DNA from 4 places in the Sphingomonas sp. BK069 genome. Region 1 is predicted to be linked to each of the others. Evidence: predicted binding sites of a transcription regulator. Region 1 holds the regulator's gene; each other region holds the start of a gene.
What was found. Region 1 encodes LexA, which represses DNA repair genes until DNA is damaged. Its sites were predicted from a motif close to GTTCCNCNCTTGTTCT; they were not measured.
Positions count from the first base shown of each region.

Region 2: the regulator LexA is predicted to act here: its motif matches at 4,209-4,224, upstream of FHY02_RS15615 (ribonucleoside-diphosphate reductase subunit alpha).
Region 3: the regulator LexA is predicted to act here: its motif matches at 2,577-2,592, upstream of FHY02_RS01825 (UvrD-helicase domain-containing protein).
Region 4: the regulator LexA is predicted to act here: its motif matches at 3,560-3,575, upstream of FHY02_RS19785 (ImuA family protein).

Region 1 covers NZ_JACHZH010000001.1:704,622-710,362, forward strand. The annotation lists gene glp (gephyrin-like molybdotransferase Glp) at 1-895, shown strand, start outside; gene lexA (transcriptional repressor LexA) at 954-1,619, shown strand; gene FHY02_RS03580 (ComEC/Rec2 family competence protein) at 1,681-3,825, opposite strand; gene gltX (glutamate--tRNA ligase) at 3,930-5,354, shown strand; gene FHY02_RS03590 (citrate synthase) at 5,368-5,741, shown strand, end outside.
Region 2 covers NZ_JACHZH010000005.1:37,143-42,883, reverse strand. The annotation lists gene FHY02_RS15625 (alpha-L-fucosidase) at 1-969, opposite strand, end outside; gene FHY02_RS15620 (IclR family transcriptional regulator) at 1,326-2,099, shown strand; gene FHY02_RS15615 (ribonucleoside-diphosphate reductase subunit alpha) at 2,185-4,131, opposite strand; gene FHY02_RS15610 (sensor histidine kinase) at 4,671-5,741, shown strand, end outside.
Region 3 covers NZ_JACHZH010000001.1:370,159-375,899, forward strand. The annotation lists gene FHY02_RS01820 (hypothetical protein) at 1-208, opposite strand, end outside; gene FHY02_RS01825 (UvrD-helicase domain-containing protein) at 252-2,573, opposite strand; gene FHY02_RS01830 (GFA family protein) at 2,682-3,095, shown strand; gene FHY02_RS01835 (inorganic phosphate transporter) at 3,237-4,877, shown strand; gene FHY02_RS01840 (MFS transporter) at 5,152-5,741, shown strand, end outside.
Region 4 covers NZ_JACHZH010000009.1:102,122-107,862, reverse strand. The annotation lists gene FHY02_RS19795 (error-prone DNA polymerase) at 1-1,082, opposite strand, end outside; gene FHY02_RS19790 (DNA polymerase Y family protein) at 1,079-2,677, opposite strand; gene FHY02_RS19785 (ImuA family protein) at 2,778-3,539, opposite strand; gene FHY02_RS19780 (hypothetical protein) at 3,708-4,154, shown strand; gene FHY02_RS19775 (GGDEF domain-containing protein) at 4,683-5,642, opposite strand; gene FHY02_RS19770 (hypothetical protein) at 5,700-5,741, opposite strand, start outside.

The DNA.
Region 1 (5,741 bases):
CGCCATGATGCCCGCGGGCAGTGACACCGTCCTCGTCCAGGAAGAGGCGCGGCGCAAGGGCGACAAGGTCGAGCTCGACGGCGAGGGGCCGGCGCATCAGGGGCGCAACGTGCGCGCGCGCGGGCTCGACTTCGCGGCGGGAGACGTGCTGGTCGCGCGCGGCGAGCGCTTCACCCCCGCGCGGCTCGCGGTGGCGGCCACCGGCGGGGTCGGCCGGGTCACGGTCGCGCGACCGGTGCGCGTCGCGCTCGCCGCGACCGGCGACGAGCTGGTCGAACCTGGTACGCCGGGCGAGGCGCTGCCCGAGTCCAACCGGCTGCTGCTGCGCGCGCTGCTGGCCGACAGCGGCGCGGAGATCGTCGATCTCGGCATCCTGCCCGACCGGCTCGACACGCTCACCCAGTCCTTCGCCGCGGTCCACGCCGACATGCTCGTCACCACCGGCGGCGCGTCGGTCGGGGACCATGACTTGGTACGGCCGGCGCTTGAGGCGGCAGGGGTGACGCTCGACTTCTGGCGGATCGCGCTGCGCCCCGGCAAGCCCATGCTGGCGGGGCGGCGCGATGGGCTGGCAGTGGTCGGGCTGCCCGGGAACCCGGTCTCAGCCTTCGTCACCGCGCTGCTGTTCGTGCGGCCTTTGGTGGCGCACCTCGCCGGCGCGGCCGATCCCTTCCCCACTGCGACCAGCGCGATCCTCGGTGAGGACCTGCCCGCCAACGGCGAGCGCAGCGACTATCTGCGCGCCGAACTGCGCGAGGGACGTGCCTATGCCTCGACTATCCAGGACAGCTCGATGCTGCGCACGCTGGCGCGCTCGACCTGCCTGATCGTGCGTCCGCCGCACGCTCCAGCGACGCGCGCGGGCGACTCGGCGGAAATCCTCGTCATCGCTTGACGAGGCCTGTCGTGTTCCATAAAGGTTCCGCATCCGTTCGCGAATGGGGAGTGTGGACATGCTGACGCGCAAACAGCACGAGCTGATCTGCTTCATCGAGGATCGGCTCGCCGAGAGCGGCGTGTCGCCCTCGTTCGAGGAGATGAAGGACGCGCTCGAGCTGAAGAGCAAGTCGGGTGTCCATCGGCTGATCAGCGCGCTCGAGGAGCGCGGGTATCTCCGCCGCCTGCCCAATCGCGCGCGCGCGCTGGAAGTGCTCAAGGCGCCCGAGCGCGGCGAACCCAAACGCGCCGCAGCCCCGGCCAAGCGGGCGCCGGTCGAGCTCGTGGTGCCCGCCAACGATGTCGTCGAGATCCCGCTCCACGGCCGCATCGCCGCGGGCGTGCCGATCGAGGCGTTCGAGGGCGCGACCACCCTGCCCGTTCCTGCCGCCCTGCTCGGCAGTGGCGAGCATTTCGCCTTGGAGGTGGCGGGGGACTCGATGGTCGACGCCGCCATCCTCGACGGTGACTATGCGTTGATCCGCCGCCAGGAAGTGGCGCGCGACGGTGAGATCGTGGTGGCGCTGATCGACGAGAGCGAGGCGACGCTCAAATATTTCCGTCGCGAGGGTGCGATGATCCGGCTCGATCCGGCGAATCGCTCCTACGACCCGCAGCGCTACGCGCCGACCCAGGTGCGGGTGCAGGGCAAGCTGGCGGGGATCCTGCGTCGCTACGACTGAGCGGCGGGGGTGTCGGGGTGGCAGGCGGTCGGTTCTTGCGCACGCTCCAATCAGTCGCCGCCTAGTCGACGTGCCGTGCTCCTGCGCACGCAGGAGCCCAGGGTCGCAGGCGGCAGTGCTCGTGGCTCTGGGCTCCTGCGTGCGCAGGAGCACGGGCGGATCGCTCGTCCGCCATCGCCCAGGGGTGTTCGTCCCCTTCCTTCCGCACCGCCACGACACGCGTATCTTTGAAGGTGATCGCTACCCCGCCACTATGGGCCAGGGCATCACGGTCGAGCGTCAGCCAGCGCGCGCGACAGCGGCGCGGCAGGCGGCGCTCACTCACCACGACGTCTGCCGTGGCGCAAAGCGCCGTCAGCCGCTGCATCGGCACGGTGTAGCCACTGCGCGTCGCCAGCACGCGCCACCAGCGCCCGTCGACGCGACGCTGCCACCAGCACAGGTCGCGATTGCAGCGCGCTTCGGGGGACTCGCTGAGCAAGCCCGGCACGCCGTCGATCCCGGCGTTCTGCGCGAGCACGTCGCGCACGTATCCGCCGGCACGGTCGCGCAGCAGCATCAAGCCGCCGTCCGCCTGGCGCACCGCCAGGTGGCGCCCGTCGCCTGTGATGAGCAGGTCCGGAGCGGGGGTCGCCAACGTCCACGCCGCCCCGATCGCCAGCGGTGCCAGCCCCAGATAGCGCGCCCGCGTGCGCCACAATGCCAGCCAGATACCACCCGCCACCATCGTCGCGAAAGCACCCAGGGGCATGGCCGGGATCGCGCGCACCGCGCCGGGGAGCGCGGCGACGCTGTGCGCGATCCACAGCAACAGTGCGATCGCCCGTCCCGCCACCCACCACGCCGGCGCGCCCCAGCCGAGCGTGTCGAGCAGCAGTGCCACCGCGACCGCCGGCATGATCGCGAAGGTGGTCAGCGGAATGGCGACGATGTTGGCGATCGCGCCATAGGCACCGGCCTGGTGGAAAGAGAAGACGGCGATCGGCATCAGCGCGAGCTCGACCACCGCCCCGGTAACGAGCAGCGACACGGCCTCGCGCGTCCATCGATGCGGCCATGGCTCGTCGCGTGCCAGCAGCGCGGCGCGGACCCGCGGGTGCTCGTGCAAGGCGACGATCGAGGCGACCGCCGCGAACGAGAGCTGGAAGCTTGGCCCCACCACGGCCTCGGGCCAGGCGACCAGCACTACCAGCGCGCCCATCGCCACCAGTCGCAGCGTCAGCGCCTCGCGCCCGAGCGCCAGCGCGGCGAGCACCATCAGCGCGGCGACGCAGCTGCGGATCGTCGGCACCTGCGATCCCGTCAGCCAAGTATAGCCGATCGCCGCCCCCGCCCCTGCTCCGGCCGCGATGAGCGGAAGCAGCCCCGTCAACGCCAGTCGCCGCGACAGCGCGAGCAGCCGCAGCACCGCCGCCATCACGATTCCTACGGTCGCGGTAATGTGCAGCCCGCTGACCGAGAGCAGGTGCGCCAGCCCGGCACGCCGCATCGCCAGCGAGTCGCTGTCGTCGATCGCGCCCATGTCGCCTGTCACCAGCGCCGCCGCGATACCGCCGGCGCTACCCGCGAGCGCCGCGGTGATATGCGCGGTGATCCGGTCGCGCACGCCCGGCGTGCCCACCCCCCGTACAGTGACCGGCTCGAAGCCGCGCCCGCTCGCCCCGACGCGGTCGAACCAGGCCGCGCGGGCGGCATCATAGGCGCCAGGAACCGTGGGGGCCGCAGGCGGCATCAGCCGCGCGCGCAACGTCATGGCGGCACTCGCCGCGAGATTGGTCGGTATCGCGCGCTCGGGCAGGCTCACGCGCACGTGGAGCGGCGCGCGGCGTGGTGGCCGCTCCCACCGCAAGGCACCCAGCGTCACCCGCACCAGCCCGCGCGCGGGCAGCGGCTCGATCTTCTCCACCTCGCCCACCAGCCGCACCACCGCGGACCGGTCGAGCGTCGGCGCGGCGACTCGCGTCGCGCGCGTCCACGCGAGCCCCGTTCCCGCCGCGACCGCGAGGCCGAGCATCGCCGCAAACGGCGCCGCGCGACCGCCGCGCCAGCTCACCGCCGCGGCGGCGGCGAGCCCGAGCGCGATCAGGATGAGCGCGACCCATTCGTGCCGCTCCGGCAGCACGAACCACGCCGCCGCGCCCGTGCCCAGCGCCACCGGCAGCCACAGAAAAAGTTGGTCGCGCTCCGCTTCCAGCCAACGTTCCAAAGCGTTGCCGGCGCGGGAGGCGATTTGATGCGGGAGAGAGGCTTTGCTAGGGGCGAGCGCGGCCGATCGAGCCATCCGACCATCCAGCCTGGGAGCACGCGCGCTTGAGCGCAACCGAGATCAATGAGCGCGCCGTCGTCACGCGCTTTGCCCCGTCACCCACCGGGTTCCTTCACCTGGGCGGCGCGCGCACCGCGCTGTTCAACCTTCTCTTCGCGCGCCACCACGGCGGGAGCTTTCGGCTGCGGATCGAGGACACCGATCGCGCGCGCTCGACCCAGCCGGCGATTGACGCCATCCTGAACGGCATGCGCTGGCTCGGGCTCGATTGGGACGGCGAGGAAGTCTACCAGTTCGCTCGCGCCGACCGCCACGCCGGGGTCGCCCACCGGATGATCGAGGCAGGGCACGCCTATCGCTGCTATCTCACCAGCGCGGAGCTCGACGCGATGCGTGCCGAGGCCCAGGCGGCGAAGCAGCCGCTGCGGATCCGCTCGCCGTGGCGCGACCGCACCGACTGGCCCGCCGACCAGTCCTATGTCGTCCGCCTGCGCGCGCCGACCGAGGGCGCGACGACGATCCACGACCGCGTTCAAGGCGAGGTCACCGTCCAGAACGTTGAGCTCGACGACCTCGTCCTGCTGCGCTCTGACGGCACGCCGACCTATATGCTCGCGGTCGTGGTCGATGACCACGACATGGGGGTGACCCACGTCATCCGCGGCGACGATCATCTCAACAACGCCTTTCGCCAGCTGCCGATCTATCGCGCGATGGACGCGATCGAGGGAGGATGGCCCGACCCGGTCTACGCGCACATCCCGCTGATCCACGGCAGCGATGGCGCCAAGCTCTCCAAGCGCCACGGCGCGGTCGGCATCGAGGCCTATCGCGACGAGATGGGCATCCTCCCCGAAGCGCTCGACAACTACCTGCTGCGGCTCGGCTGGGGACACGGCGACGAGGAGATTATCGCGCGCGAGGACGCGATCCGATGGTTCGACCTCGACGCCGTGGGCAAGTCGCCGAGTCGGTTCGATCTCAAGAAGCTCGAGCATCTCAACGGTCATTATATCCGCGCCAGCGACGACTCGCGGCTCGCCGACCTGGTCGCGGAGAAGCTCGGCTTCGATCACGACGACACGCGCCGCGCCTCGCTCGCCGCGGCGATCCCGGCGCTGAAGCCGCGCGCCGCCAACCTCAACGAGCTCGCCGAGGGTACCGCGTTTCTCTTCGCAACGCGTCCGCTCGCGGTCGACTCCGACGCGGCGCCGCTGCTGGCGGGCGACGCCCCCGCGCTGCTGGCGCGGCTGCACGGCGCGCTTGACGCAGTGCACAACTGGGATACGGAGACCACCGAAGCCGCGGTGCGGCAGGTGGCCGAGGCGGCCGGGGTCAAGCTGGGGCAGGTCGCCCAGCCGCTCCGCGCCGCGCTCACCGGGCGCAGGACCTCGCCCGGCATCTTCGACGTACTCGTCCTTCTAGGGCGCGACGAGAGCCTCGCTCGGATCGCGGACCACAAAGCCTGACAGGAGATCATCCATGACCGAAGCAGCCCAGTTCGCCCTGTCGGGCAAGGAGCTCGAATATCCGGTGCTGTCGGGCTCGGTCGGCCCCGACGTGGTCGACATCCGCAAGCTCTACGCGCAGACCGGCGCGTTCACCTATGACCCGGGCTTCACCTCGACCGCCTCGTGCCAGTCGAAGCTGACCTATATCGACGGCGACGAGGGCGTGCTGCTTCACCGCGGTTACCCGATCGGCGAGCTGGCCGAGCAGTCGACCTTCATGGAAGTCTGCTACCTGCTGCTCAACGGCGAGCTGCCCGACCAGGGCGAGCTCGACCATTTCAGCCACACGATCACGCGCCACACCATGGTGCACGAGCAGCTGGCGCAATTCTTTCGCGGCTTCCG
Region 2 (5,741 bases), on a different contig from region 1:
CAGCGGGTCGATGCCCTTCAGCACGCCGCGCTCGACGTCCTGCACGCCCCATTCGCGGTGGAACTCGCCCGAGCCGAGGCTCTTCGAGGCGTAGACCGCCTCCAGCCGGCCGCTGCGCGCGATGCTGCTGTTGTAGAGGTGCGCCACCAGCGAGCGCCCGACCTCGCCGAACGGCAGCCCGCCGTCGGAGTAGAGCAGGTCGGGCTGGTAGCTGTCGACCAGGTCGCGGATGCGCTTGTACCAGTGCGCGTGATAGGCCGGGTTCCTGGTGTACCAGGTGTCGGGCGGGCCGAGGAACGGTTCGTCGCGGTTGTCGTGATACAGATCGGCGTAGCGCGGGTCGGCACCGTCGTAGCGCACCCCGAGCTTGGGCCAGAACTGGTCATATAGGTGGCTGGGATACCACCAATTGTAGCTCGCACCGAGATGCTCGGAAACGCCGAAGCGCAGGCCCCGGCGCCGCGCCGCGTCGCGCCAGGCGCCGACGATGTCGCGCTTCGGTCCCATCGCGGCGGCGTTCCAGCGGTGATGCTTGGACCGCCACAGGTCGAAATTGTCGTGGTGCACCCCCATCGAGACGAAGTAGCGCGCGCCCGCCGCGGCATAGCGCGTCATCAGCGCCTCGGGATCGAACTTGTCGGCGGTCCAGAGCGGGATGATGTCCTTGTAGCCGAACTCGGACGGGTGCCCGTAAGTCTTGAGGTGGTGCGCGTAATGCGGGTGGCCGGGGCAGTACATAAAACGCGCGTACCAATCGCCCTGGCGCGGCACCGCCTGCGGCCCCCAGTGCGCCCAGATGCCGAACTTGGCGTCGCGGAACCAGTCGGGCGCCTGATAGCCGAGCAGCGACTCCACGGTGGGTCGAAAGCGGCCCGGCGCGACCGCGAGCGGCACCGCGGGTGCCTCAGCGCCGGCGGCGGCGGCCCCCAGCGAGCCCGCCATGAACTCGCGCTTGCTCCAGCCCGGCATCGCTCTCCCCCTCCCCCTCCCCCTCCCCTGATCGCTCTCATCCTTGCAAGCACGTTTTCATTTTGCAAGCGGGAACGCCATGGGTCACGATTGTTCGCGCTCGTCGAACCGGCCTTGAGCGTGACTTTTGTGTTATCCCCCTCGTCATTCCGGACTTGGTCCGGGATCCACCGTGCCGCAAGCCAACGGCGCGCTGTTCCCGCGGAGGCGTGGATCCCCGAACAAGTCCGGGGTGACGGAACCGGCAATATGGATCCGGGCGCAAGACCGGGACGACAGCAGGAACAAGGGCGCCCACATTTGACAGGATCGCCGCGGCTCCTATGGCCGTGTCACGCTTTTGGGGGAGGTGGCGCGTGACGGCGGGAGGAAAGGCGACCTACGCGGCGCCGGCGGTCCAGAAGACCTTCGAGATCCTCGAGCTGCTCGAGCGCCACCCCGGCGGCCTGCTCGTGAGCGAGATGGCCACGCTGCTCGGCCGATCGGTCGGCGAGCTCTTCCGCATCGTCGTCGTCGTCGAGCAGCTCGGCTATCTCCGCAAGTCGCGCAAGGACGATCGCTACTCGGTCGCCTACAAGCTGCTCGACCTGGCCTATCGCTCGACCCCGGCGCGCAACCTGGTCGATGTCGCGCGCCCGGTGGTGCGGCGCCTGGCGGTGGAGACCGGGCAATCGTGCCACCTCGTCGTCCGCAACGAGGCCAGCGGGCTCGTCATCGCGCGCGAGCACAATCCCGGCACGCGCGGCTTCGCGCTTCGCCTCGGCGCCAGCGTCGACCTACTCGCGAGCTGTTCGGGCAAGGTGCTGTTGTCGTTCGCGACACCGGAGGATCGCGAGATCGCGATCACGCAGGCGGCCGAGATCGCGGCGCCGCTGGATCGTGACGCGCTGGAGCGGCAGCTGGCGCTGATCCGCAAGGCCGGTTTCGCCCAGCGCAAGAGCCCGATCACGCTCGGTGTCACCGACATCAGCTATCCGGTGTTCGGCTTCGACGGACTCGTCGCGGCGGCGCTGACGATCCCCTTCCTTCGCCTGATCGACGGCTCGCAGACGGTCGATCTCGACGCCGCGCGCGAGCGGCTCGCCGCCGCGGCGGGCGAGATCACCAACGACCTGTCCTCGGCGGCCTGACGTCGCCGCCCTGGCGGTGAGGCGGGGTGAGGCGGATGATCCTGGCGGTCACGCACGACCCTGTCATGCGTGACCGCCCGTTACCTCACTGACAGGCGAGGCACTCGTCATAGTCGGTGCTCTCGGCGAGCGAGAATTGCGGCTTGTCGAGCGTGTTGTCCGCCTCGACCCCGCCCTGGCCCTCGGCCCCCGCGAAGCCGGCGCGCTGCACCGACTTGGAGCGGAGATAATAGAGCGACTTGATCCCCAGCTCCCACGCACGGAAGTGGAGCATCAGCAGGTCCCACTTCTCCACGTCCGCCGGGATGAACAGGTTGAGCGACTGCGCCTGGTCGATATAGGGCGTGCGGTCGCCGGCGAGCTCGAGCAGCCAGCGCTGGTCGATCTCGAACGACGTCTTGTAGCAGTCCTTCTCCTCCTGGCTGAGGAAGTCGAGGTGCTGCACCGAGCCGCCATGCTCGAGAATCGAGTTCCACACCGCGTCCGAGTTCTTGCTCTTCTCGGTGAGCAGCTTCTCGAGATACGGGTTCTTCACCGCGAAGCTGCCCGACAGCGTCTTGTGGGTGTAGATATTGGCCGGGATCGGCTCGATGCAGGCGCTGGTGCCGCCGCAGATGATCGAGATCGACGCGGTCGGCGCGATCGCCATCTTGCACGAGAAGCGCTCCATCACCCCCATGTCGGCGGCGTCGGGGCACGGCCCGCGCTCATGCGCGAGCACCATCGAGGCCTCGTTCACCTGCGCGTTGATCTGGCGGAACATCTTGAGGTTCCAGCTCTTCGCCATCGCCCCCTCGAACGGCAGCCCGCGCTGCTGGAGGAAGGAGTGGAAGCCCATCACGCCCAGCCCGACCGAGCGCTCGCGTCCCGCCGAATAGGCCGCGCGCTCCATCCCGGGCTCGTGGCGATCGATGTAATCCTGCAGCACGTTGTCGAGGAAGCGCATCACGTCCTCGACGAAGCCCTTCTCGTCCTTCCACTCGTCCCACGTCTCGAGGTTGAGCGAGGAGAGGCAGCACACTGCGGTGCGGTCGTTGCCGAGATGATCACGGCCGGTCGGCAGCGTGATCTCGCTGCACAGGTTCGAGGTCGAGACCTTGAGCCCGAGGTCGCGGTGATGCTTGGGCATGGTCGAGTTCACATGGTCCGCGAAGACGATGTACGGCTCGCCGGTGGCCAGCCGGGTCTCGACCAGTTTCTGGAACAAGGCGCGCGCGTCCACCGTGTTGCGCACCGACCCGTCCTTGGGGCTCTTGAGCTGCCACTCGGCGCCGTCGCGCACCGCCTCCATGAAGGCGTCGGGGATCAGCACGCCGTGGTGCAAGTTGAGCGCCTTGCGGTTGAAGTCGCCCGAGGGTTTGCGGATCTCGAGGAACTCCTCGATCTCGGGGTGCGAGATGTCGAGGTAGCAGGCGGCCGAGCCGCGCCGCAGCGAACCCTGGCTGATCGCCAGCGTCAGCGAGTCCATCACGCGCACGAACGGGATGATGCCGCTGGTCTTGCCGTTGAGCCCGACCGGCTCGCCGATGCCGCGGACGTTGCCCCAATAGGTGCCGATCCCGCCGCCGCGCGAGGCGAGCCAGACGTTCTCGTTCCAGGTCTGCACGATGCCGTCGAGGCTGTCGGGCACCGAGTTGAGGTAGCAGCTGATCGGCAGCCCGCGCCCGGTGCCGCCGTTGGACAGGACCGGGGTGGCCGGCATGAACCATAGCTTGGAGATGTAGTCGTACAGCCGCTGCGCGTGCGCGGCGTCGTCGGCATAGGCCGAGGCGACGCGGACGAACAGGTCCTGGAAGCTCTCGCCGGGCAGCAGGTAGCGGTCCTTGAGCGTCTCCTTGCCGAAATCGGTCAGCAGCGCGTCGCGCCCGTGATCGACCTCGACCGGATAGGGCCGCGCCCGCGCGCCGTGCTTGGCGATCGTGTCGCTGCCGGGCGTGTCGCCGCTGGGCTGCGCCTCGGTCACCGCGCTCGCGCTCGCCGTCTCGATCGTCTCGGTGATCATCGCCGCACCGTCCGTTTCCCTGAAATCCATCGCCATGCCGCTCCCGCTCCTGGCTTCACTCACCGAATCGAGGCAGAACCCGATCCTAGACGACACCGAACCCGCTGAGAACAAAAAGAGACCACCGCATCGTCCGCGACCGTCCGGGCGCGCCCCACCGATATGGGGAGCCATGTCCTGTTCTACTACCATTGGGGTCGATACGCCGACCTGACCTCTACAGATTGTGGCAGATCGCGATGGCGGGCAAGCCGGTAAAAGCGCCCGAGAGCGGACCTAAGCACCGCGCAGCCCCGGTCGCGGTGCGGCGACGCGCGGACTTTCGCCGCCTCCCGCAATTGCAAGAGAACGATCGGCGAACAAAAATTTTTTGGGGCGACCGTCCTGCAGGCGCCCATTTCTCCTACCGCGCGTTCTGTCCCGAAACGGGATGAATAGCCGAACGCGCTGCCCGGCTGAGCCCTGCGCACGGCAAATTTGTCCAATAAGTCCTGCCGTCTATGCGGCAGGTTCGATGGAATTCACGCCGCGACCCAGGGTCGCGGGAGCGGCGTGCGGAGACGAATGCGATGCCTGCTGACGGATCGCCGCTGGACGCGTTCCCCGCGTCCTCGCGCGCGCCCGGCGCCGCGCTCCACCAGCACGAGATGCTCGCCGCCTTCGCCGAGCTCGCCATCCTGTCGGAGGACATCGACCTGCTGCTGCAGGAAGCGTGCGACTATGTCCGGCGCGCGGTCGGTGCCGACATCGTGCTGCTCTACCGCCAGAACGCGGACCGCCGCTCGGTCGAGCTGCGCGCCGGGGCGGGCATCGCGCCGTCGCTGATCGGCAGCCATATCGCGCAGGGTGACGAGCGGTCCCTGGAGAGCCGGCTGCTGCGCGACGGCGAACCCGTGATCGTGCCCGACGTGCTGGACGAGCCGCGGCTGGAGACGCGCGGGCTGCTGCGCAGCTTCGACCAGCGCGGGCTGGCGCTGATTCCCCTGCGCGACGGGCCGGGCACGCCGATGCTGGGCCTGCTCCACATCAGCACGCGCGCGCCGCGTGACTTCTCGGCCGAGTTCGCCTTCCTGCGCATCTACGCCAGCCTGGTCGCGGCGAGCATGTTGCGCATCGACGCGCTGCGCCGCCGCCGCGACGAGCAGGCCGCGCGCGAGCGCAGCGAGTGGCAGCTGCGGCTGGTGCTCGAGGGCATCCCGCAGCTCGTCTGGTGCGCCGAACCGGGCGCGCAGTGGCGCTGGATGGGGCCGCAATGGACCGAGGTGACCGGGCGCGACCCCGACTCGAGCCTCGGCCGCGGCTGGCTCGACGCGGTCCACCCCGAGGACGCGGTCGCGGTGGAGGAAGCCTGGGGCGCGGCCGAGGTGCGCGGGATCTTCGAGGTGGAGTGCCGGATCTGGCACCAGCATGACGGGACCTATCGTTGGTACCAGGGCCGCGCGCTGCCGACCGCGTTCGAGCTCGGCGAGCCGACCTGGGTGGGCACCTTCACCGACGTCGAGGACCTGCGCGCGCTCGAGGCGCGTCAGGCGGTGCTGGTCGCCGAGTTGCAGCATCGCACGCGCAACCTGCTCGCGGTGGTGGAGGGGATCGCGTTGCAGACGATGGCCGCGGCGGCCTCGCCCGAGGCGTTCGAGGCA
Region 3 (5,741 bases), 330 kb from region 1:
CCCAATCCTCCTCGCTCCACTGGTGCAGCGAATTGTCCTCGTCCTTGCCGCCCTCAAAGCCGCCGCCGCGCTTCTTATACTCGGCGACCGCCATCTGCGCCTTGCGAGCGGACCATTGGCCCTTCTTGCCGCCCTTCGCCCCGGCGGTGATCTCGTCCTTCACCTTTTCCCACAAGTCGGGATCGGTCTTCTCGGCGGTCTCGGACATGGCACACCTCCGACGCGGACAACCCGGAGACATCGGGAAAGTCTCAGCTGGCGCTGACGAAACTGTCCATCACGCGCTTGCGCCCCGCTTGCTCGAAGTCGATCTCGAGCTTGTTGCCCTCGATCTCGGCGATCGCGCCATAGCCGAACTTCTGGTGGAACACGCGCTGCCCCACGGCGAGGTCGCCACGGCCCTTGTTGCCGATGCTCACCGCCGAGGCGCGGCTCTCCACCACGCGGACGGGCTCGCGCGAGAAGGTGCGGCTGGTCCACTCGCCGCCGGGCTTGCTCCCGCCCTGCGTGCCGAGCGTCCCTGCCGCGCGCTGCCAGCCCGGGCCGCGGCCGGTGCCGCGCGCTACGTCGGCGAAGGGATCGGCGCGCTCGCTCCAATTGGCGCGCCACAGGCTCTCGCCGCCCGACATGCTCGTCTCACTCTCGACATGCGCGTCGGGCAGCTCGCCGACGAAGCGCGACGGCAGCGAGCTGGTCCATTGCCCGTAGATGCGCCGGTTGGCGGCGTGGAGGATGGTGGCGCGGCGGCGCGCGCGCGTGATCGCGACATAAGCGAGGCGGCGCTCCTCCTCGAGGCTGCGCGTGCCGCCCTCGTCAAGCGCGCGCTGCGACGGGAACAGCCCTTCTTCCCAGCCGGCGAGGAATACGGTGTCGAACTCCAGCCCCTTGGCGGCGTGGATCGTCATGATCGTCACCTTGGGGTCCTCGCGCGTTGCCTCATTGTCCATGACGAGGCTGACATGCTCGAGGAAGGCGGTCAGGCTCTCATATTCCTCCATCGCGCGCACCAGCTCGGTGAGGTTCTCGAGCCGCCCTGCCGCCTCGGCCGACTTCTCCGCCTGCCACATCGCGGTATAGCCGCTCTCGTCGAGGATCTGACGCGCCAGCTCGGCGTGGGGCAGATCGTTGGCCATGTCGCGCCAGCGCGCGACGTCGCCGACGAAGCGGCCGAGCGCCTTGCGCGCCTGTGGGGTGAGTTCGTCGCTGTCGAGGATGCGCGCCGCCGCGAACGACAGCGGCAGCCGCTCGGCGCGGGCGAGCTGGTGGAGCTTGGCGATCGCCTTGTCGCCGAGGCCGCGCTTGGGCGTGTTGACGATCCGCTCGAAGGCGAGGTCGTCGGCGGGCTGGTGGACGACGCGCAGATAGGCGAGCGCGTCGCGGATCTCGGCGCGCTCGTAGAAGCGGAAGCCGCCGACGATGCGATAGGGCAGGCCGATCGCGATGAAGCGGTCCTCGAATTCGCGCGTCTGGTGCTGCGCGCGCACGAGGATGGCGACATGGTCGAGGCTGGTGCCGTCGCGCTGCGCCGCCTCGATCTCCTCGCCGACGCGACGCGCCTCGTCGGGGCCGTCCCACACGCCGAGCACGCGGACCTTCTCGCCCGCGTCAAGCTCGGTCCACAGCTCCTTGCCGAGCCGCCCGCCGTTGTTCGCGATCACTCCCGAGGCGGCGGCGAGGATATGCGGGGTGGAGCGATAGTTCTGCTCCAGCCGGATCACCTTGGCGCCGGGAAAGTCCTTCTCGAATTTGAGGATGTTCTCCACCTGCGCGCCGCGCCAGGAATAGATCGACTGATCGTCGTCGCCGACGCAGCAGATGTTACGGCGCTCCTGCGCGAGCAGCCGCAGCCACAGATACTGGACCGAGTTGGTATCCTGATATTCGTCCACCATGATGTAGCGGAAGCGCTGCTGATACTGCTCCAGCACGGTGCGCTCGCGCTTCAGGATCGTCAGCACGTGGAGCAGCAGGTCGCCGAAGTCGCAGGCGTTCACCGCGCGCAGCCGGTCCTGGTACTGCTGGTACAGCTCGCCGCCGCGACCGTTGCCGTAGCGCTCGCTCTCGCCGGCGTCGATCTCGGACGGGGTGAGGCCCTTGTTCTTCCACTCGTCGATCAGCCCGGCGAGGCTGCGCGCCGGGAAGCGCTTCTCGTCGAGGTCGGCCGCGAGGATCAGCTGCTTGAGCAGGCGAAGCTGGTCGTCGGTGTCGAGGATCGTGAAGTTGCTCTGCAGCCCGACCAGCTCGGCGTGGCGGCGCAGCATCTTCGCGCCGATCGCGTGGAAGGTGCCGAGCCACGGCATGCCCTCCACCGCATCGCCGACGAGGCGGCCGACGCGCTCGCGCATCTCGCGCGCGGCCTTGTTGGTGAAGGTGACGCTCAGGATCTCGGACGGGTACGCCTTGCGCGTCCATAGCAGGTGCGCCAGCCGGGCGGTGAGCGCCGCGGTCTTGCCCGTGCCCGCACCGGCGAGGACGAGTACCGGGCCGTCGGTGGTGAGCACCGCGTCGCGCTGCGGCGGGTTGAGCCCCGCGAGATAGGGCGGGTCCTGGAGGGCGTTGGCTGGCTCGGTCACCCCCGAACAGGTAGGGAACGTCGCGCCGCGGAGCAAGCGCGTGGCTTGCCAGGTTCATGATCTCGTGAGAACATCATGGGAACATCGGCCGAGTCGAGGGAGAGCGAGATGGCGGAACAGGCAGTGATCGCGGGAGGCTGCCACTGCGGCGCGATCCGCTACGAGGCGGAGGGCGCGCCCGAGCATCACGCTCTGTGCCATTGCACCGACTGCCGCGGCTGGTCGGGCGCGCCGGTGATCGGCTGGATCGCCTTTCGCGAGGATCACCTCAGCGTGACGGGCGAGCCGGTGACCTATCACTCGTCGGAGCACGGCGAGCGCCAGTTCTGCGGGTGCTGCGGTACCGGCCTGTTCTATCGCAACGCCAGCGCGCTGCCGGGACTGGTCGACGTTCAGTCGGGGACGCTGGATGATCCGGCGACGTGTCCGCCCGGTGCGCAGATCATGGTCAAGGAGCGGCTGCCGTGGACCAGCGGGATGGCGGACCTGCCCGCGTTCGCGACCTATCCGGGCATGGACTGAGCCGCGCCGATAGCGGGTCCAAGGGCGGATGGTGTGCCGGGCGTGCCCTGGCAATCTAGTCGGAGGCGTCCTCTACCTGGCTCATCCTGGGACATTAATCGTCATTAAAGTGTCACCTTCGGGGAGGATGGCGGAGCCACCATGGCAACCACCGTCCTCGCGGCCAGCGAGTCGCCGCCGTCGCTTGCTGCTGCGCGACGATTTGACGCGCCGGTTCACCCCGGCGCGCGCCTCCTGTTCCTGCTGCTTGCCGCGGCGGGCCTCCTCTATGCCGGGATCAGCATCGTCATCGACACGCAGCAGGTCGGCGAGCAGCTCGCCGTCGGCGTGTTCCTGTTCCTCGGCCTCGCCCTGTTGATCGCGCTGGGGTTCGAGTTCGTCAACGGCTTCCACGACACCGCCAACGCCGTCGCGACGGTGATCTACACCAACTCGCTGCCTGCGAATCTGGCGGTGATGTGGTCGGGCTTCTTCAACTTCCTCGGTGTGCTGTTGTCCTCTGGCGCGGTGGCCTATTCGATCGTCACGCTGCTGCCGGTCGACCTGATCCTCAACGTCGGCTCGGGCGCGGGGTTCGCGATGATCTTCGCGCTGCTGCTCGCCGCGGTGATCTGGAATCTCGCGACCTGGTACGTCGGCCTGCCCAACAGCTCGAGTCACACGCTGATCGGCTCGGTGTTGGGCGTCGGACTCGCCAACCAATTGCTGACCTCGGGGGCGGGCGGCACCGCCGGGGTCGACTGGAGCCAGGCGACCAAGGTGCTGACCGGCCTGTGGATGGCGCCGCTGATCGGCTTCACCGCGGCGGCGCTGCTGCTGCTGGTGCTGCGCCGCGTCGCGCGCTCACCCGAGCTGATGCGGGCGCCCGAGGGCGACTCCCCGCCGCCGCTCGGCATCCGCGCGCTGCTCGTTTTCACCTGCACCGCGGTGTCGTTCAGCCACGGATCGAACGACGGGCAGAAGGGCATGGGGCTGATCATGCTGATCCTGATCGGCTGTGCCCCGACCGCCTACGCGCTCAACCGCACCTTGCCCGCGAGCGAGACGCCCGCTTTCCTCGCCAGCGCCACCGGCGCGGCCGCGACGCTGACCCGGCACGGCGCCGCCGCGGTGCCGCTCGAGCGCGCACGGCCGCTGCTGAAGGATGCGCTGGAGCAGCGCCGCGCGGTGTCGCCGCAGGCCTATGGCGCGGTGGTGGCGGTGTCGCGCGATCTGTCGCAGCGCGTCGCCGGCTATGGCGCGCTCAGCAACGTGCCGGCGCAGGCCGCCCCCAACGTGCGCAACGACATGTACTTGGTGCTCGACGCGACGCGGATGATCGTCGCCGACAAGGCGTCGCGGCTGAGCGAGCCGGAGAAGGGCGCGCTGGCGGATTATCAAAAGCGGCTCGAGCGCGGCACGCGGTTCATCCCCCTGTGGGTCAAGGTGGCGGTGGCGCTGGCACTCGGGCTCGGCACGATGATCGGCTGGAAGCGGATCGTCGTGACCGTCGGCGAGAAGATCGGCAAGCAGCACATGACCTATGGCATGGGCGCATCGGCCGAGCTGGTCGCCGCGGCCACGATCCTGGCGGCCGACCGTTTCGGTTTGCCGGTGTCGACGACGCATATCCTCTCCTCGGGCGTGGCGGGCGCCTCGGTGGCGAGCGGGCAGGGGCTGCAACGCCGCACCTTGCTGCAGCTGGCCGCGGCCTGGCTGCTCACGCTGCCGGTCGCGATGGCGCTGTCGGGCGCGCTGTTCTGGCTGCTGCGCGCGCTGGTGCGGACCGCCGGCTTGTCGTGATGCCGCGGCGAGCGACGTTTAGCCGCCCTGCACGCGCGGCTACGTCGCTGTCGGAAAAGCCGGGGCGACCCTCGCGAGCCGCCCCGTAGTTCAGGGAAGGATCGGACGAGGGGGAGTGTCCGACCATCACGGCGCCACACAGGGGGAGGGACGCCGTCACCCTCTTCATAGCCGCGTAACGTTGCTGCTGTGTGTCGGTCGCAGAGCCTTTCGTGACCGTGCGGCAAACTTTTCCCGTTGACCCGGACCCGACCGCCGCTCGATGACCGCCGCCATGTCAGCGTCCCCGCTCCCGACCACCCCGCGCGCCAGCGCCTCGCATCGCCGCATCCTGCTCGCCAGCCTGGTCGGGACATCGGTCGAATTCTACGACTTCTACATCTACGCCACCGCGGCCTCGCTCGTGTTCGGCCCCCTGTTCTTTCCGACCGGCGATCCCGCGGTCGAGCTGCTCGCCGCTTATGGCAGCCTGGCCGTGGCCTTCTTCGCCCGGCCGATCGGCGCCTGGGCGTTCGGTCATTTCGGCGACCGCGTCGGGCGCAAGTCGACGCTGATCGCCAGCCTGCTGCTGATGGGAGGCTCGACCATGGCGATCGCCTTCCTGCCGACCTTCGCCCAGGCGGGCTATGTCGCGCCGCTGCTGCTATGCCTGCTGCGCTTCGGCCAGGGTTTCGGGCTGGGCGGCGAGTGGGGCGGGGCGGCGCTGCTCGCGGTGGAGAATGCGCCGCCGCACCGTCGCGGCCGCTACGGCATGGTCCCGCAGCTCGGCGCACCGGTGGGCTTCATCGCGGCCAACGGGCTGTTCCTGCTGCTCGGCGCGACCATGGACCGCGACGCCTTCATGGCCTGGGGCTGGCGGCTGCC
Region 4 (5,741 bases), on a different contig from region 1:
TCGAACAGCAGCTCGTGCTTGATCGGGTCGATCGAGGTGACGCCGAGCACGAAGCACACGCAGCTGTTCGCGGCCGAGCCGCGGCCCTGGCACAGGATCCCGCGCCGGCGCGCCTCGCGGACGATGGCGTACACGGTGAGGAAGTAGGGCGCGTAGCCAAGCTCACCGATCAGCCGCATCTCATGCGCGATCTGCGTGGTGTAGGCTTCCGGCACGTTGCCATCGAACATCCGCTCGACCGCCTCGGTCGCCAGCTTCTGCAACGCCTCCTGCGCCGTCAGCCCTTCGATCAGGCGCTCGTGCGGGTACTGGTAGGCCAGCTCGCCGAGGTCGAAAGTGCAGAGCTTGGCGATGTCGACGCTCGCCTGCAGCGCATCCGGGTAGGCGCGGAAGCGGCGCACCATCTCGTCGGGCGATTTCAGCGCGCGGTCGGCGTTCACCTCGCGGCGGTAGCCAAGCTCGTCGACGGTGCATTTCTCGCGCACGGCGGTCACGACGTCCTGCAGCAGGCGTGCCTCGGGCGCGTGGTAGAGCACGTCGCCAGTGACGACGGCGCGCACGCCGGCGCCGCCCGCCTGACGCGCGAGCGCGTCGATGCGCACCGCGTCGCCCGGCCGGCGTCGCTGGTAAAGCGCCATGTAGCCACGGCGCCCGTAGACCGCCTTCAGGTCCTTCAGCGCCGCCAGGTTCTCCTCGTCCGCCTCATGGGGCAGCAGGATAGCAATGACACCCTCGGACCATGGCTCGAGGTCGTGCCAGTGGAGCAGACACGCGCCCTTCCCTGCCCGCTTCTTGCCGACAGTGAGCAGCCGCGTGATGCGCGACCAGGCGGGGCGATCGGTGGGGTAGAGCAGCAGGCGACGGCCGCAGGAGAGGTCCACGCGCGTGCCTGCGATCGAGCGCACGCCGGTCGCCTTCTGCGCCTCCCAGGCGCGGACGACGCCCCCGACCGTGCCGATGTCGCTGACGCCGATCGCGGGGTAGCCGAGCAGCGCCGCGGCCGCGAACAGCTCTTCGGGCGACGATGCGCCGCGCAGCAGCGAGAAGTGGGTGAGCACCTGCAGCTCGACATAGTGGGTCATCCGAAGACCCCATGCATCCACCAGCTGAGGTCGCCGGTGTCCTCCTCGAAGCCGTCGCCGCGGCGAAATACCCAGTAGCGGCCGCCCTCTTCGTCCTCGACGCGGTAATAGTCGCGCACCGCCCACACCTCGGCCTCACGGCGCCACCACTCGCCATGAACGCGCTCGGGACCGTCGCCGGCGACGATCTTGTAGGTCTTGCCGCGCCACTCGAAGCGCCGCGGTGGCTGGTCGGGCATCAGCGCCATGACACGCGCGAGCGGCTCGGGCCGTGCAAACAGCCGGATCGGCCGCGGCCACTTTGGCCAGGGTCCGGGCGTTTCGTTCGGGTCGGAGCGGGCGACGGCTCGCTCCGGCACATGGCTTTCGACCGGCGCCGCGCGGAAGACGGCGCGTGGGCCGATCCTGCCGGCGATAACGTCGACGAGCCTTGCAGGATCGCGCACCAGCGTCTCGCCGGCGAGCACCGCGCCGAGGTCGACTGCATCAAGCGGCTCGGTATGCGGCGCCACGAGCCAGAACTGCTCGAGGCCCATCCCGGGATCGATCCGCTCGATCTTGAGCTTGAGGAGCCGCAGCAGGTGCGGCACCTCGCGCGTCGGCCGCGAGGTGCCAACAGCGACGACCTGTTCGGTGCCGTCGACGCGAAGGCCAGTGAGCCGCAGCGCGCGCGCGCCGAGCCCGCGCTCCTGCAGCACGCCGGCGAGATCGCGCAGCAGGTCGCCCATGACCTGCTCGATTGCCTCGGCCGTGCCGATCGGCTCGAGCAGCCGGCGCTCGACGAGCGGCACCTCCGCATCCTCGCGTGGCGTGATCGGCTCCGCGACTGAGCCGAGCGCCTGGTCGAGCCGCGTGATCGCCGGCAGGCCGAGCCGGCGCGCAAGCGGCCCGCGTGCGACCGGCAGGAGATCCGCGATCGTCTCGAAGCCGAAGCGACGCGCGGCACTGAGCGCATTGGGTGCGAGGCGCAGCGCCACGATGGGCAGCGGCGCGAGTGCGCTGGCTGTAGCGCCCGGCTCCGCTCGGATCAGGTCGCCGCGGCCGTAGCGCGCGAGCGCGTGCGCCGCACCCGGTGTATCTGCGACCGCTACGCGTGCCGTGAAGCCTGCCCGCTTGCAGAAGGCGATCAAACGCCGGCAGAAGCGCTCCTCGCCGCCATGCAGGTGCTCGCAGCCGGCGAGATCGATCCATAGGCCATCGCTTGGTGAGACCGCGGCGATCGGCGACCAGCGGCGCACTGCCAGCAGCGCGAGCCTGTCGAGCAGCGCCGCGTCGGCCTCCGGCTCGGCGGGGCGGAAGTCGAGGTCGGACACGAGCGCGCGCGCGTGGGTGGCCGCCATGCCGGGATGCACGCCCAGAGCGCGCGCTCCGTCACAGGCGGCGACCACCTCCTCGCGCCGACCGACTTTGCCGATCAGCGCCAGCGGCGCGTGCTCGAGCGGCTTGGCGGCGGGCACGCTGATGCGCGGCGCCGGCGTCGCCGCCTTGTAGGGGTGACTGGCGGCTTCCGAGCGCCGGCCGAGCTCGCGCATAGGTGGCTGCGCGTGGGTCGGCAGTGCGGCGATCTGCGCCTCGACGGCGCCGCGCGACGGCATGCCTTCCCGCGCCCAACGCGCACCTGGCCGCCATCCTCCGCCCCGCGGCACCGAACAGGCGCCGGGGTCGTCGTCTACCGGCAGCTCGAGGACAGGCCTTTCAGGCTGCCGCGGAGCGGACCGTTCCAACCGTCTCAACCGCTCCACGGCCAAGCTCGGCAGGAACAGCGAGACGACCCGTCTCATCGCTGCCCTCCACAATCAGGGAGAAGCCCTCACCTCCACGCTGTCGGACGCACTCCACCGACCATCTCGCTCTTCCCACACCCGCGACATCCAACCGCTCGGATGGCGCGGCACCAATTCGCCAGCGCGTCCACGCGGCGGACGGCTCGGCGAACACGTCCTGGTTGAGGCCTCGCGCGCGCCGCAAAAGCAGCACCGGCATGTCGGCGTCGGCCGCGACGAGCTGCAGGCGGCGTGTCGCCACCATCGAGACCTTGCTCGCCTCTGCCACGATCGCAGCCGGCGTGCCGTCCCGCACCGCATCCTCGACCACTGCGAGCAGCGCCGCGTCGTCCCGCGGCTGGGCGTAGATGACGTTGGCCGACGGCAGGCCGGCTTGCTCCAGCGCCGGAGCGTACAGGTCGGCGCGGCAGCTAGCCCACAGCACCGGCCCCCCTGCCCCTGCCGCTTCGCGGGCGGCAATACCGGCAAGGAAGAGCGTGGTGGCCGCATCGTCGACCAGCGATGCGCTCCGTGCAGCCGCCTCGTGCAGCGCGCCGGCACGCAACCCCCCTGCCCCAAGCCGGCTGTCGAGCGCGTCCACGCCGAACGGCATGACGCGATAGTCAGCAGCAGGCGTGGCGATCGTCCGCAGATGCGCTATGCTTGGCGCGAAGGAATCGAGGGCGGCGGACATCGGTTTCTAAGACTCTATTCGTTCCCTTTATGTTCCGTAAATGAGCGCCGCTGGTCAAGCTCCGATCGGCTCGGTTCATCGATTTAAGGAGAACGGCACCGCAACGAAGCGCCAACAAAGCGGGAAAAAGCGCTTTCCACGGGCAGCGACGTGACTCATAGAATCTGGATGCCGATCCGCGCAGAAAACCGCTGGCTCTACCCGATCGACTGGCAGCAGCTGTCAGGCAGGATCCGGTTCGAGCGCGCGGGCAGGCGCTGCGAGCAGTGTGGCCGGCCGCATCTTCAACGTGTCGCACATCTCGGTGACGGCCGCTGGTGGGATGCGGAGGCGGCGTGCTGGCGTTCGGACCGCGGCAAGCGGATTGCCGTGAAGGGCGGCTTCACGCTCGCCAGCGTACGGGTGACTTACGTGGTCTTGGCCTGCGCGCATCTCGATCATGATCCTAGCAACAGCGCACCAGCCAATCTCAAGGCGCTATGTCAGCGGTGCCACATGATCCACGATGCCGCTGAGCATCGCTGGCAACGCTGGTGGAACGCCTTCCGGCTGCGCGCGCTGCGCGACCTTTACGAGGATCCCCGGATCACAAGGGAGCGCCAGGTGGGGCGATGATCGCTCGTAGACGGCGATTGAGCACTGGCGATCATGCATTCGGCAGGAGCGGCCTGTCAGTGCTCCACGAACGGCCCCTCAATGGCGCCGGCTAGTTGCTCAGTGAATTGCGCGTGCCTATCGGCACAGCGTCCGCGAGAGACAACGCGGCCTTCTCGCAGCACATCGACGCCAGCCTCGAAGCTGGGATCATTCGTCCCGTGGAAGCTGGTTCTGACGGTGCGTTCGTAGACGACGTAGGTCCATGGGCCGTTTCGGAAGGCAGCCTGCAGTTCACCTCCGCCTGAGAACCCCTCCTGGGCGTAGCGTCCATGAGGGACCTCCAACTCGACCCGTCCCCGCCGTACGGAGCGATATACCAAGTTCGACCCGTTCCTGACGACTGCGGCAGTCCGGTCGCCCATGCGGCACGCAAAGACCGTCCGATCGGATGGGGAGGCTGCTACTGCAACCAGGAGTGCCAGTAGCACCGTCACGAGCTACACTCGTCAGGGCCCGAAGGGCGACGCCGCTTGCGACCATTCATCGTCATCGCACGACCGTGACAGCGCCTTCCGCGCTCACCTGATTTCCGCCGCTCCGCTTTGCGCTTCGAAGCTGCTGCCACGCCGCGTCGAGCAGCGCCTCCACTTCGCGGCCGCGGCTGGCTACGACGCCGGCAGATAGCGAGATCCGGCCAAGCGGCGCGTCGCTCTCGCGTACCTTCAACTCGCGCGCGCCGATCGCCTCGCATGCGGCTGTAACCATCTCTCCTGCGGCGCGCAGATCCATGCCTTCGATGAGAAGTGCGAAGGTGCCACCATCCCACCGGCTGACGAGATGGCTGCGGCCGTAGTCGGCGAGCGCACGTGCTACGACCTTCAGCAGGCGGTCACCAACCCCCGGCGAGTGACCGTCATTGACCTGGCGCAGCCCATCGATGTCCACGAGCGCGACGCATGTCGGGCTTCTGAGATCGCCTGCTAGCCGTTCTTGGAAGGCCGTCCTGTTCGTCAGCCCTGTGAGAGGATCGTGCTTCCCCGCCGCTTGTAGCGCGGTCAGCTCGGCTCGTATCTGCCGCGCGCGGGCCGCAGCTTCAGCGAAACTCGCCTCTGCGCTTTCCGCGCGGCGCAGCATCGTGGCGAGCAGCGGCCCGGCGCTAGCGCCGGGCTCGTCAAGCAGCGCTGCTGAGGCGGTAACCAGCTCACGGCTGAGATCGGTCGTGACGGCCATCGCATCCCCGACGACGTCGATCACGCGCATGGTGATATGATCCAGCTCGGAGGCAAGCCCGGTCCGTACAGCTGGGCGAAGCTCTTGGACCTGCTCCTCGGTGAGCCGGACACCGCCGTCGATCGCGCCGTTCACTCGCTCTCGAAGCTGCTCATTGTCGCCGTTCAGGTACTCGTGGCCGAAGGCATAATGGTCAGGGGTGTGGGCGAGACGATGCCGATCAAGGAAGACGAGAACGTCGGCTCCGCCCTGCGGTCGCTTGCGTCGATCTACCATCATCACCCTCCGTCGTGATGCCCGGTCCCTCCCCTCCCTGTGCGGGTAAGCTAGCGATTACAGATCTATGTTGCGATCCTTCATCGCCTCCGCGGCGAG